One region of the Pedobacter sp. AC379 genome, then DNA from elsewhere that is predicted to be linked to it. Evidence: riboswitches for the same ligand, from Rfam matches in the RefSeq annotation. Region 1 holds a riboswitch; each other region holds the start of a gene.
What was found. Region 1 has a riboswitch for S-adenosylmethionine ahead of ACZZZW_RS15065 (SusC/RagA family TonB-linked outer membrane protein). Riboswitches for the same ligand answer to the same signal wherever they lie in the genome.
Positions count from the first base shown of each region.

Region 1 (3,168 bases):
CCCCGCCTGCGCGAGGATGACGGACCGGGATAAAATATTCGTTTACTCGTCAATTCGACCATAGGAAGAAAACTTTCTCTAATGGTCGGTGTCTCACCGACCATTTATTAATGTTATTTCTTCAACAGCGTATCAATCTCCGTATTAAATTCTTTCACAAACTCATCATAAAATTTCCCTGTTGCAGGGCCATTAAAACCGGTATGTATCTGTGCTACATTACCTTGTTTATCAATAATGATTGTGGTTGGGAAAGAGAGAAAAGAATCGAGGGCTGGCAAAGATTCAGATACCACCTGTTTATCCGCAGTACCGGCAAGTACCTGATCGTACTCAATACCAAAGCGTTCGCGGAAGCGGTTCATTACTTTTTTAGCATATTCAGGCTCGGTAGAGCGCTCGTAATGCAAGGCAATAATTTCAACACCCCGTTTCTTGTTTTCTTTATACCATGGTGCAATAAAAGTAGCTTCATCTACACAGTTAGGGCACCAGCTCCCTGTAATAGTTAATACCACAACCTTATTTTTGTATTTTTCATCCTTGAGTGAAATCTTTTTACCATTTACATCAGGGAAACTAAAATCGAGTGTTTTATAACCCTTTTTGAGATAAGTAAGTTTATAAGGATCGGGTAGGGCAGCATCCTTATTTTTAGTTCCTGTAAATGGCTGACTTCCTCTTGCACCTAGAATCTCGCCTGTTAAAGTACCATCAGGTTGGAAAGTTCCTTTGTAATAAGCTGGTGAAGAACCAATAAAGCTGGATAGCTGAAATTCATTTCCTTCTACTACGCCTTCAAGAAATCGCGAATCGCCGGTTACACGAAGAAAAGTACCTGTAAGTTTATTGCCTGTTTGCTTAAATAGCCCTACAGTTTTTTCTTCTTTGCCATTAGGCGATTTAAAAACCACATCGTAACTGCCAGAATAATCTGCTGTGGCAGGTTTATTATTGGAATTAAAGCGGAAGTTTTTGCGTTCAGCAACAATTGTTAAAGGTTTACCTGTTTTATCCTGTTTCCGTAATGTACCATTTAGCTGGTCACCATCAATCGCAAAGGCCAGTTCGTTATCAAATTGATCAAGTTTAACAAAAAGAGAATCTGTAGTTTGCGTTACTACGCCACCTTCGAAACTTTCTTCAGCATTGCGAAAATATAATTTCTGCTGACCGCCTTTTTCATTAATCTCAAAGTTGAATGGAATTTCTAATCCTTCCTTTACTTTCGCTATTCCGCGCCAGTTACCCAATGCTACAAAGGCTTTAGTTGCTTTTGCGCTGGTTTTTAGCTTTTGGCTATTTGCTAAAGCGGTATTTTCCTGAGCGTATGTAATTGATGTTGATATGGCCAATAAGGCTGATAAAATAATTTTCGAATTCATTAGGACTGTTTTAATCGACTAAATTAGTCGACAAATATACGGGTATATTGAGCAAAGAAAAAATATTTCAATAAAAATCTACAAAAACTATAGGATAAATGGAATTAGTTATACCTTTGCTGCAGTTATTTTAAAATACTTATCAAGAAAGGCGGAGGGAATGGCCCTATGAAGCCTTAGCAACCAGCTATTTGTTAGAAATGGTGCTAAATCCATCCCGGATAAATCTGGGATAGTTAAGTCAGTTGTTTGCATATCCTTATCAAAATATATGGGGCACTTCTGATTTAAGAGGTGCTTTTTTTGCTCTGCTGCATTCTTGATTAGTAAAAATGTTATAAATAAAATCATCCAAATGGAAGAAACAGACGAGCAAAAATTAAATCATTTAAATCCTTGCACATATATCCGAATGTGTAAGCCCTGTTAGCACTGCTCCAGGTTAACAGGCTTTTTCTAGGCTAACCAATCCTTTAGTAATATGAAAATTAACACGGTTTAATCGTGGTGGAATCGTTTTGCCCAATTATTATCCCTTTTACTAATTATTAACTACACACATGTTTAAATTTATTAAATCAACAGCGTTTATTCTGCTGCTCTTTATAGCACAGCAGCTATCCGCTCAAAATGCAACGGTTTCCGGTACGGTAAAATCGGCAGATGGAGAAACACTTCCCGGTGTTTCCATTCTTATAAAGGAGACCAAGCAAACATCAATTACTGATGGTAAGGGCGCTTTTTCTATAAATGCACCCGATAAAGGTACTTTAGTATTCTCTTACATTGGTTTTAAAACCCAGGAAATACAAATCAGCAAAAATGGACCGATTTGGGTTGTATTGCAATCGAGCGATAATGCACTTGATGAGGTAGTGGTAACTGCGTTGGGTATTTCGCGACAAAAGAAATCTCTAGGTTATGCCGTTCAGGAACTTAAAGGACAGGATTTGGCTGAAGCGAAAGAATCTAACCTGGTGAATGCATTGGCAGGTAAAATTGCCGGTGTAAGGGTAACCAACAGTCAGGGCAGTATGGGTTCTTCGCGGGTGGTAATCAGAGGTGAAACTTCAATTGCAGGTAACAACCAACCTTTATTCGTGGTGGATGGGATTCCTGTAGATAATTCGCAGTTAAATTCTGCCGGGGCAAGAGATTATGCCAATACCATCTCGGATATTAACCCGGAAGATATAGAATCGATCAGTGTTTTAAAGGGCCCAAATGCGGCTGCTTTATATGGCTCCAGGGCTGCTGCAGGGGTGATTTTAATTAAAACCAAAACCGGAAAATCAAAAAAAGGATTAGGGATTGCCATTAACTCAAACGCTGTGTTAGAAACCTTATTAACACTACCTGTTTATCAAAATGCATTTGGTCAGGGATCGGAAGGTAAATTCAGCTATGTAGATGGTGCGGGTAAAGGCATTAACGATGGGGTAGATGAAAGTTGGGGTCCAAAATTGGATGGAAGATTAATTCCTCAATTCTTTTCTAAAGGAGTTGCTGTTCCATTTGTTGCACACCCGGATAATGTACGCGACTTTTTTCAAACCGGATATTCATTAAATAATGGTGTATCTGTTGCTGATGCAGGAGAAAAATACGATTACCGGATTTCGTACAATAACCTTAAACAGGTAGGCATAGTGCCAAACTCAGGTCAGGGCAAAAATTCATTTGTATTAAATACATCTCTAAAAATAACACCAAAGCTTACGTTAACGGCTAATGCCAATTATAGCAAACTCAATTCAGATAATTTACCTGGCACAGGTGGTTC
Region 1 covers NZ_OZ409839.1:3,412,379-3,415,546, forward strand. The annotation lists gene ACZZZW_RS15060 (peroxiredoxin family protein) at 114-1,385, opposite strand; SAM riboswitch class I at 1,522-1,628, shown strand; gene ACZZZW_RS15065 (SusC/RagA family TonB-linked outer membrane protein) at 1,946-3,168, shown strand, end outside.

Region 2 (3,168 bases), 840 kb from region 1:
AACTTTAATGAATAGTTTGCTTCCAATGGTTCGTTAGTTTGTGCCAAACGTTGCGAACCTGTATTGGCAGGACAGGCAATATCTCCAGCTGCATCGTAAATTAATTTGGTTCCATTAGCTAACAATTCTTTCGGTACGTATACCTGTACTTTGGTAATTGAGTATCCTGAAGGAAAATAACGTACATAATAACCATCAGGATGTTTCGTCCAGATGCCACTTGGCACATCACTTCTTGGCGGAGCCATCCCCGCAACAATTGCATATTTTTCAAGATCCGCATAGGTATAATTTCCAGAAGCAACCAATTGGCGGATATTATTTTCAGCTTCAAAAACCGCCTTGACACCAGATGGCAATTGATCCTTTGCTTTTTCCATCACATCAAATGGCAACACGCCTAATGCACCACCTTCCAGCTGAGTAAGCTGTTTTGGTGTTAATAATTTAATTGCAGTTAATTTAACCTGACCGTTATAATCAGCAAATTTAGTTCTTGCAATTATTGTCCATAATAAAGCCTGAATATCGTGTTGTTCTACATCTGGATGTTTTTCAGCACTTTTTAAAATAGATACTACAATTTCCTCTTTCGGGCCTAAAACAGGCGCAAACATATAACCATCTCCTTTTGATGGAGCAAAAGTTCCTGCTTTTAAGCAATAACTTTTATTGGTCATTTCGTAAAGGCCTTCACATAGTACAAATCCTCCATCAGGATTTTTCGGCAATAGATATAAAGGTTGTGCTTTTAAATTTAAAGTGGTGATAAAATCCGGAAGTTTTTCGCCCGCTCTGTTTACATCTTCAAAATTAGTTGTAATGGCTGCTGGTTGTTTCAAAAACCTATCTACACCTAAAGCTTTAGCACCCTGGGCCGTGCCTACTTTTAATAATTTATCTTTTAAACCTCCGAATTGAGCGCTTACATTGTTTAAACTTCCTATGGCAAATAGTAGCACTAAACATAGGGATTTTGTATTTTTCATCATGATTAAATTTAGATAGGTAACACAAACTTAGAATTTTAAGCGTTAATTTTATATTAAAAGTTTTAAGCCAATAATTTAACACAAAATACATACCTCATTTTCAGAAAGTTAACTTTAATTCGGAATTTTATTTTGTGAATTAAAATTAAATTCAGACATTTGAAATATTATTTGGCGGAAAGCTAAATAAAAGTCAATCTTCGCAGGTTGATTTATAAAGAAGTGGCGAGAGACTGGCTCGACGACCCACTGGCAACCCTCAGAGAGAGAAGGTGCCAATTCCTGACCGGATAACAAGGTGTTATTTGGAGATATAAATTAGAACTGATGAAAACATTAAATCTTCAATCGCTAAGCGAGCCCATTGCAAACCTGAAAAAGTCAGAAAAAAATTCTATTTCTTTTATTTGTTGCTACATGCGTAAGGTTACTTGTATGTGCTGTTGCATACAGTAGTTTAAAAATCTTCCTTTTTTGTTTCATTCAAACTGGAAGGTCCCGGGAAATCGGGATACGCCCTGTTAGGTTAATATTAGGCTAAGGCTATACCTGTAGCTCATCAATCAACATTAAAAAAAAGAAATTATGTCAACTTCATATAAATTTGAAACCTTACAATTACATGCTGGTCAGGAAATAGATCCAACAACAGGTGCCAGAGCAGTACCTATTTACCAAACCACATCGTATGGGTTTAAAAATGCAGAACATGGCGCAAATTTATTTGCATTAAAAGAGTTCGGAAATATCTATACCAGGATTATGAATCCAACAAATGATGTTTTCGAAAAACGTATCGCTGCATTAGAAGGTGGCGTTGCAGCACTAGCGGTAGCATCTGGTCAGGCGGCTCAGTTTATTGCATTAAACAATATTTTAGAAGCCGGAGATAGCATCGTTTCCTCTTCTCATATTTATGGCGGAACATACAACCAATTTAAAGTAGCATTTAAAAGATTGGGCATACATGTTGATTTTGCCAACCCGGATGTGCCTGAAGAATTTGAAAATAAAATTACGGATAAAACCAAAGCGCTCTACCTCGAAACCATCGGCAACCCTGCTTTTAGTATCCCCGATTTTGAAAAAATTGCTTCAATTGCTAAAAAATATGAACTTCCTTTGGTTGTAGACAATACTTTTGGCGCAGGTGGTTATCTATTTAAACCATTAGAACATGGCGCAAACATTGTTGTAGAATCTGCAACAAAGTGGATTGGTGGTCATGGTACAAGTATTGGAGGTGTTATTATTGATGGTGGAAACTACAATTGGGGCAACGGGAAATTTCCGCAGTTCTCAGAACCTGCTGAAGGATACCATGGACTGGTTTTCAGCGATGTTTTTGGCATCGGTGGACCATTTGGCAATATTCAGTTTATCATCCGTGCAAGGGTTGAGGGATTAAGAGATCTTGGCCCTGCCCTATCACCTTTTAATTCTTTTCTTTTGTTGCAGGGATTAGAAACGCTATCGCTCCGCGTTCAACGCCATGTAGATAATGCATTGGAATTGGCCACCTGGTTAGAAAACCATCCGCTGGTTAAAGAAGTTCAATATCCGGGCTTAGCGAGTAGTAAATACAACAATCTGGCTAAAAAATATTTAAGCAATGGTTTTGGCGCGGTTTTATCTTTTGAGTTGGCCGGAAGCAAAGAAAACGCAACACAGGTTATTGATAATTTAAAACTGGTATCTCACCTGGCAAATGTGGGCGATGCGAAAACGCTTATTATTCAGCCATCAGCAACCACCCATCAACAGTTAAGTGAAACAGAACAGCTGGCGGCAGGCGTAAAACCAAACGCATTAAGGGTTTCGGTCGGTATTGAGCATATAGATGATATTAAAGCCGATTTCGAACAGGCATTCGCGAGTATCAATAATTTAACTACTGCAGCTCATTTACAAGCTTAACCCAACCCTGCTTAAGCGATTTAAAACAACAACATTACAAAATGCATAACGCTAAAAATGATAATACTCCAAAATCTTCTTCGGGAAATTTCGGTGCTACATATAATTACAATAAACAATTCAAATTAGAAAGCGGGAAAAAGATCCGCAACCTTCAGATTGCTTATCAAACTTATGGCAAATTAAATGCGAATAAGGATAACGTAATCTGGGTTTGCCATGCACTTACAGCCAATGCAGATGTTTTTGAATGGTGGGA
Region 2 covers NZ_OZ409839.1:4,248,868-4,252,035, forward strand. The annotation lists gene ACZZZW_RS18500 (hypothetical protein) at 1-992, opposite strand, end outside; SAM riboswitch class I at 1,202-1,312, shown strand; gene ACZZZW_RS18505 (O-acetylhomoserine aminocarboxypropyltransferase/cysteine synthase family protein) at 1,578-2,909, shown strand; gene ACZZZW_RS18510 (homoserine O-acetyltransferase family protein) at 2,951-3,168, shown strand, end outside.
Region 2: it holds a riboswitch for S-adenosylmethionine, as region 1 does, so the genes downstream of both, ACZZZW_RS18505 (O-acetylhomoserine aminocarboxypropyltransferase/cysteine synthase family protein) here and ACZZZW_RS15065 (SusC/RagA family TonB-linked outer membrane protein) in region 1, are expected to answer to the same signal.

Region 3 (3,168 bases), 870 kb from region 1:
TACAGCAATTAATGAAAGCAATATCAATACAACCAGGTATTTAGGTTTTCGGGTAAGCAGATTTCGGCTGAATTGCATACGTCAAGTTTTTATTTACAAAGATTACATTTTTATTTACAATCCAAATTTCTCAAGTGGAAAAAGATCAAGGTAGTTTTGCTGCATCAACTAGGATAGCATATGGAAAAATAAAACATATCTATTCCTTTTGAATAACCAAGAGAATCTATAAGTATTTAGTAAAACACAAAAATTATGAAAAAATTGATTTATGCGCTGATGTTACCACTGGTTGTAGTGGGCGGATTAGTATTTGCTAATCCTGAAATTGGCAATGATACGACTAAGAAGCCGTCTTCAAAGCCGCGTTCTATTGCTGAAAGGAATGCCGAAAGAAAAAAGTGGGAGTCTACACCCGATGGCATTAAATACAAAAAATGGGAGGCTTCTCCTGAAGGTAAAAGAGTGTTTACCAGTGCGGCTAAAATAAGGAAGCATACAACTGCTTTTACCAATATGGAAGCTGTTGTAACTGCTCTTTCGCTTCCACCAGGATCAAGGTTAGGTTTTGCTGTGATGGTTAGGATTAATAGCGACGATTATATTTTACAATTTGAGCCAGAAAAGTCACAACTTGAACAATTGCATAGCCTGAGAGTTAACGACAAAATAATGATTAAAAGCCACAGTATATCACATGCACCCAAGTACTCATATCCAATAATATCCTGCGAATATGTGGAGCGAGATCATCAGGTTATTTTTAAACGCATTCCTAAAAAAGGTGGTTGCTGAGTACGAATCCATGGTCTGTGTCTCCACAGACCATTTCTCTCTTTTATCTTATAAGTAATATAAGTATTTGAAGCTTAAGTAATAATGAATGTCTATGGCGTTGCCATTAGTGTTTTGTAGTAAAAAACAATTACATAAACTATTGACCGTTATTTTACTTCACGTTTATCCGCTCCACTATAGGTTTACCAGTTGATTCTTCAGTGCCTTCAATTTCTGCATATTTCACATTTGGGAGCCAGAAACTGCCTCCTTGTATCCTCACAAATAATCGCTTAACCCTTATTGTCCGGTTGTTTATCGTTACCGAAACATGGTAGCTTTTATCACTATATCTTTGTAAATAAAACGGCAGTTTTTTGTGTGATACAAATCTAAATTCATATTTATCTGTCCCCAATGCTTTTGTATCAATGCCATAAGCAAACTTCCTTTGGATATACCCCAGGTCTTTTTTCTGCCCTTTTTCACCATACCTGATCCAATACACCTGAATAGGATTTTTGGTATTGATAGTGCCATTTTCTTTAAGGTTTAGCGCATAAATGAGGGTATTCGTATTTGGATCACGTTGAATATAAAATAGCAAATGATCTATATTTTTTGGTGTCGGAAAATTGATAGGGGATGGATCTTTACCTTGTGCATGGCTTTGAGTTGAAAAAATTACAAGGCTTAAAACAATTGTAAATAGTGTTTTTGATATTCTTAAAGGTGTTTGGTACATTTTATTTTTTTATGTATAAGAGCGGTAGTATGTATTAGGTGTTTTTTGATGTTGATCTTCTGCCGAAATTGTTTCCTCATTTTCATTTCGCTGTGCATTATAAAGCCAATCCGATTCTGCCCTACAATGTTCATAATCATCTAATTTTTCGCAGGAATTGTTTCCCTGAATCTCAAAAAAATCCCTTATTGATGGATAATCAAAATATACCGACATATCATAAAATTTAAATTACCAGTTTTCGGTAGGGGGATAGCTTTTTGATCATTCGCTGAACGCAGAAATTAATCTGCTTTCAAACTCATCTTTTCTGCAATTGCAGAAGGAATTAGCACCTTGTTAATCAACAGGTTGCTAAGACATCAAAGGGCCATTCCCTACGTCTTTCTTGATAAGTATGTATGTAAACAATTTAATGTTTAGACGTCATGGACGGAATCGAACCGCCGTACTAGGTTTTGCAGACCTTTACCTAACCACTCGGCCACATGACTATATGATCTTTTTTAGAAGCCGTTTAACCAGCTTTTAAAGAAGACCCAGCAAAAGTAATAATAATTACTATAAATTCTATAGAAATAGTAGATAATTGTAATTTCTTACATATGTTTTATTTTCTATATCAATTCAATAAACTTGATATTTTTATTTTCAATAATTTTTGAAAGTTTAAAAATATATTATACTTTTGATCAAATATCAGTATAATATGAAAACGTTTCTCCAATCAAAATTGCTGCTGGGAATCATTATCTCAAATGTGGTAACCTTATTTATTATCTGGTTAAATAATCTGCTCCATAGTGAGAAAGATGGTATTTTAGTATTTTCAGAATTTGTAATTTTACCACTTTTAATGGGTATAATTAGTGCCTGGTTTTGGAGAGATCTTAATCTGAAAAGCAGAATATTGATCTGGTATTCTATCCTAAATGGCTTACTTGCCATTTTATTGAGTTACATTTTTTTAAAAGAGGGAACAATTTGTTTAATTATTGTTTCCCCACTTATTTTTGCTTTTGTAATTACAGGTGCATTTATTGGTAAAGCAATGTTTAAGAAGCGTAATCAAACCTTAAATGTAAGTGTTGTTTCTTTATTGCTTGTTGTTTTTATAGCTGATTCCATTTCTGATCACCATTATAGAAATATGGTAAGTGACGAGATAGTTATTAAAGCTAGGCCGGAGAAAATTTGGAAAAATGTAGTGGCGTTCGAAAAAATCAAACAAGCAAATAGCTACTGGCTTTTTAGAGCAGGAATGCCTAGCCCAATGCAGACTACAGTTACCGCTTATAAAAAAGGAGCGGGAAGAAAATGTATTTTTAGCAATGGGTATGTATTTGATGAAAAGATCGTAACTTTTGATATCAATAAGGATTTAACATTTGATATTTTCGGGCAGCCGCAAGATCCTGAAATTATGGGGCATATTGATATTGAAAGGGGGCAGTTTTTATTAAAAGATAATGGCGATGGAACCACAACACTTGTTGGTAATAGCTGGTATAGTTTAAAGGTGTTTCCGATTTGGTATTACGATTTATGGGCAGAAAGTATAACTAGAAATGTTCATTTACGCGTAATGGATCATATTAAAGTACTTAGCGAAAAGAATTAAATATGTTTTCATTTATAGTCAGGCG
Region 3 covers NZ_OZ409839.1:2,541,655-2,544,822, forward strand. The annotation lists gene ACZZZW_RS11495 (winged helix-turn-helix domain-containing protein) at 1-78, opposite strand, end outside; gene ACZZZW_RS11500 (hypothetical protein) at 256-795, shown strand; gene ACZZZW_RS11505 (DUF4833 domain-containing protein) at 950-1,522, opposite strand; gene ACZZZW_RS11510 (hypothetical protein) at 1,532-1,738, opposite strand; SAM riboswitch class I at 1,821-1,920, opposite strand; tRNA gene ACZZZW_RS11515 (tRNA-Cys) at 1,946-2,016, opposite strand; gene ACZZZW_RS11520 (SRPBCC family protein) at 2,232-3,143, shown strand.
Region 3: it holds a riboswitch for S-adenosylmethionine, as region 1 does, so the genes downstream of both, ACZZZW_RS11510 (hypothetical protein) here and ACZZZW_RS15065 (SusC/RagA family TonB-linked outer membrane protein) in region 1, are expected to answer to the same signal.

Region 4 (3,168 bases), 2.5 Mb from region 1:
TTACCGTATCTGCATATTCTACCAATCGCTCTGTAGCATCGTCTCTTCGGTTTAAGAGTACATCTTCTACCCTTTCTAACAATTCAGGTGGAATTTCCTGGTAAACTTCCAACATCCCTGCATTAACGATTCCCATATCTAAACCTGCCTGAATGGCGTGATAAAGAAATGCAGAGTGCATTGCTTCCCGTACGGTGTTATTCCCTCTAAAAGAGAAAGAAATATTGGAAACCCCTCCGCTTACTTTTGCATGAGGAAGGTTCTCTTTAATCCATCGGGTGGCATTTATAAAATCGACAGCATAATTATTATGCTCTTCTAAGCCGGTTGCAACAGTTAAAATATTTGGGTCGAAAATGATATCCTCTGCGGGGAAACCGATTTCGTTTACTAATATATCGTAACTTCTTTTACAGATTTCTTTTCTGCGCTCATAATTATCGGCCTGCCCTTGCTCATCAAATGCCATAACAACTACGGCAGCACCGTATTGCATAATTTTGCGGGCACTTTCGCGAAATTTATCTTCTCCTTCTTTTAGTGAAATGGAGTTTACAATTCCTTTTCCCTGCAAACATTTTAAGCCATTTTCAATAACCGACCATTTGGATGAATCGACCATGATAGGCAATTTGGCAATATCAGGTTCAGAGGCAATGAGGTTTAAGAATTTGGTCATTGCTGCTTCCGAATCCAACATCCCTTCATCCATGTTCACATCAATTACCTGTGCACCACCTTCAACCTGCTGTAAGGCAACGGCCAGAGCGGCTTCGTAATCGCCACCTAAAATCAATTTGGAAAATTTTGGCGATCCGGTGATATTTGTTCTTTCTCCTATATTTACAAAAATGCTTTCTGGAGTGATGGTTACAGGTTCCAATCCGCTTAAACGCATATGTGGTTCAAGTACAGGGATTTTCCGTGGTTCGGCCTTTCTTGCATTTTTGGCAATACAACCAATATGATCTGGCGTGGTACCGCAACAGCCCCCAACAATATTAACAAAGCCTGAAGCAATAAAATCATCTACCAAATGTGCTGTTTCATGCGGCTGCTCATCGTATGCGCCGAACTCATTTGGTAAACCTGCGTTTGGATAGGCTGATACATAGCAACCTGCTTTTGCAGCAAGTTCTTCTATATGCGGACGCATTTCTTTAGCTCCTAAAGCACAGTTAAAACCGATACTTAAAGGTTTTGCATGCATTACAGAGTTTAAAAAAGCTTCGGCAGTTTGACCTGAAAGTGTTCTGCCGGAAGCATCGGTAATGGTACCAGAAATCATAATTTCCAGTTTACGACCAATAACTTCCTCATATTTTTTAATGGCTACAATAGCCACTTTAGCATTTAAGGTATCAAAAATGGTTTCGATTAATAAGACGTCTGAACCTCCATCTACCAAACCACGTACCTGCTCGTAATAAGCTGCTTCGAGTTCATCAAAATAAACCGCTCTAAAACCAGGGTCGTTTACATTCGGCGACATGGAAAGGGTACGGTTGGTTGGGCCTATAGCACCAGCAACGAAACACTTACGGTCTGGATTTGCAGCCATAAATTCATTTACGGCATCTTTTGCCACACGCGCCCCTTCGAAACTCATTTCATAAGAGAGATCTTCCATCTGGTAATCGGCCATAGAAATGCGCTGGGTACTGAACGTATTGGTTTCGATAATATCGGCACCAGCTGCCAAATACTCCAGGTGTATGGTTTTAATAATATCCGGACGTGTAATGTTAAGCAAATCGTTATTGCCTTTTACATCACAGGGATGATTTTTAAATCGCTCGCCTCTAAAATCTTCTTCTGTTAAAGTATATCGCTGAATCATGGTACCCATTGCACCATCAATCACCAAAATACGTTTCTCTAATTCTTCTCTTATGCTCATTCTTGTTGTAAGATTTGAGATATGAGATACGGGATGTCAGAAATCAGATATGAGATATGAGATATGAGGTGTAAGATATATGAAATTGGGTAGACGCTATGTCTCAACTTTCAAATCTACGGTCTCAAATCTATGGTCTCAGATCTATAGTCTCAAATCTATAATCTCAAGTCTCTAAAAGGCTTATTTAAAAAGTTGGTACGTGAATCGTAATCCTAAACTTATCTGGTCCCGAATAATTCAGGATAGAATTTAGCACCTTGTACGGTTACAGGTTGCTAAGACTTCGTTGGGTCTAATCCCTCCGTCTTTCTTAATAAGCATACAAAAATGCAACAAAGCTACATCAATTCCAAAATTTATCGCTTTGCTGCCAAATAAAATTACAAAGGCCATGCAATTCTGCACGGCCTTAAGAATATTGTTTTGTTAATGTCTATTTTCTGCTTCCGAAAATACGGAGTAAGAAAAGGAAGATATTGATGAAATCCAGATACAAATTTAAAGCCGCCATTATTGCCAGTTTTTTAGTATCTGCTTCTGGAATTGCTTCTCCGCTCTCTTGGATTCCCATCCCAATTCTTTTGATTTTCTGCACATCATATGCAGTTAACGCAGTAAATACTGCAATACCTACAAAGGCCATAATCAGGCTAAATTGTTCGCTTTTAATAAACATGTTAAGAATGCTCGCAATAAATAATCCAGCAACACCTACCATTAAGATAGGACCAAACTTACTTAAGTCGATATTAGTAGTATAGCCCATAAAAGCCATAATGCCAAAAATACCAGCAGCAGCTGCAAAACAGGTAATGATTGAGGCTCCCGTATAAATTAAAAGGATAAAGCTCAAACTCACTCCTAATAAAATAGAGAAAAGCACAAAAACGCCTAATAGTGCACCATAAGATAATTTGTTAAAACCCGCGCCCATTAATAAAACTAATCCAAGTGGCGCAAACATGGCTACATAACCTAAAGCTGTTCTTCTACCTGTTTCAAAGTCGATTAACGACCTTAATGCACTCTCACTGTTCGAAATGTAAAAAGCTGAAAGCGTAGATAATAGCAATGCAACGAACATCCATAAGAAAACGTTTGCAAAGAATTTTTTAGAAACAGATTTTTCCTGTACAAAAACACTGTTGTCTTGATATTGATAATTTTGTTGTTCCATTTTAAATTTTGTGTATTTAACTATATAAAAATAAATATTTAGTTCAATCTTTTTGTCAGCAGTTCTTCAACTTTTTTAAAGAATTGTA
Region 4 covers NZ_OZ409839.1:914,694-917,861, reverse strand. The annotation lists gene metH (methionine synthase) at 1-1,900, opposite strand, end outside; SAM riboswitch class I at 2,119-2,223, opposite strand; gene ACZZZW_RS04040 (Bax inhibitor-1/YccA family protein) at 2,337-3,080, opposite strand; gene ACZZZW_RS04035 (hypothetical protein) at 3,119-3,168, opposite strand, start outside.
Region 4: it holds a riboswitch for S-adenosylmethionine, as region 1 does, so the genes downstream of both, metH (methionine synthase) here and ACZZZW_RS15065 (SusC/RagA family TonB-linked outer membrane protein) in region 1, are expected to answer to the same signal.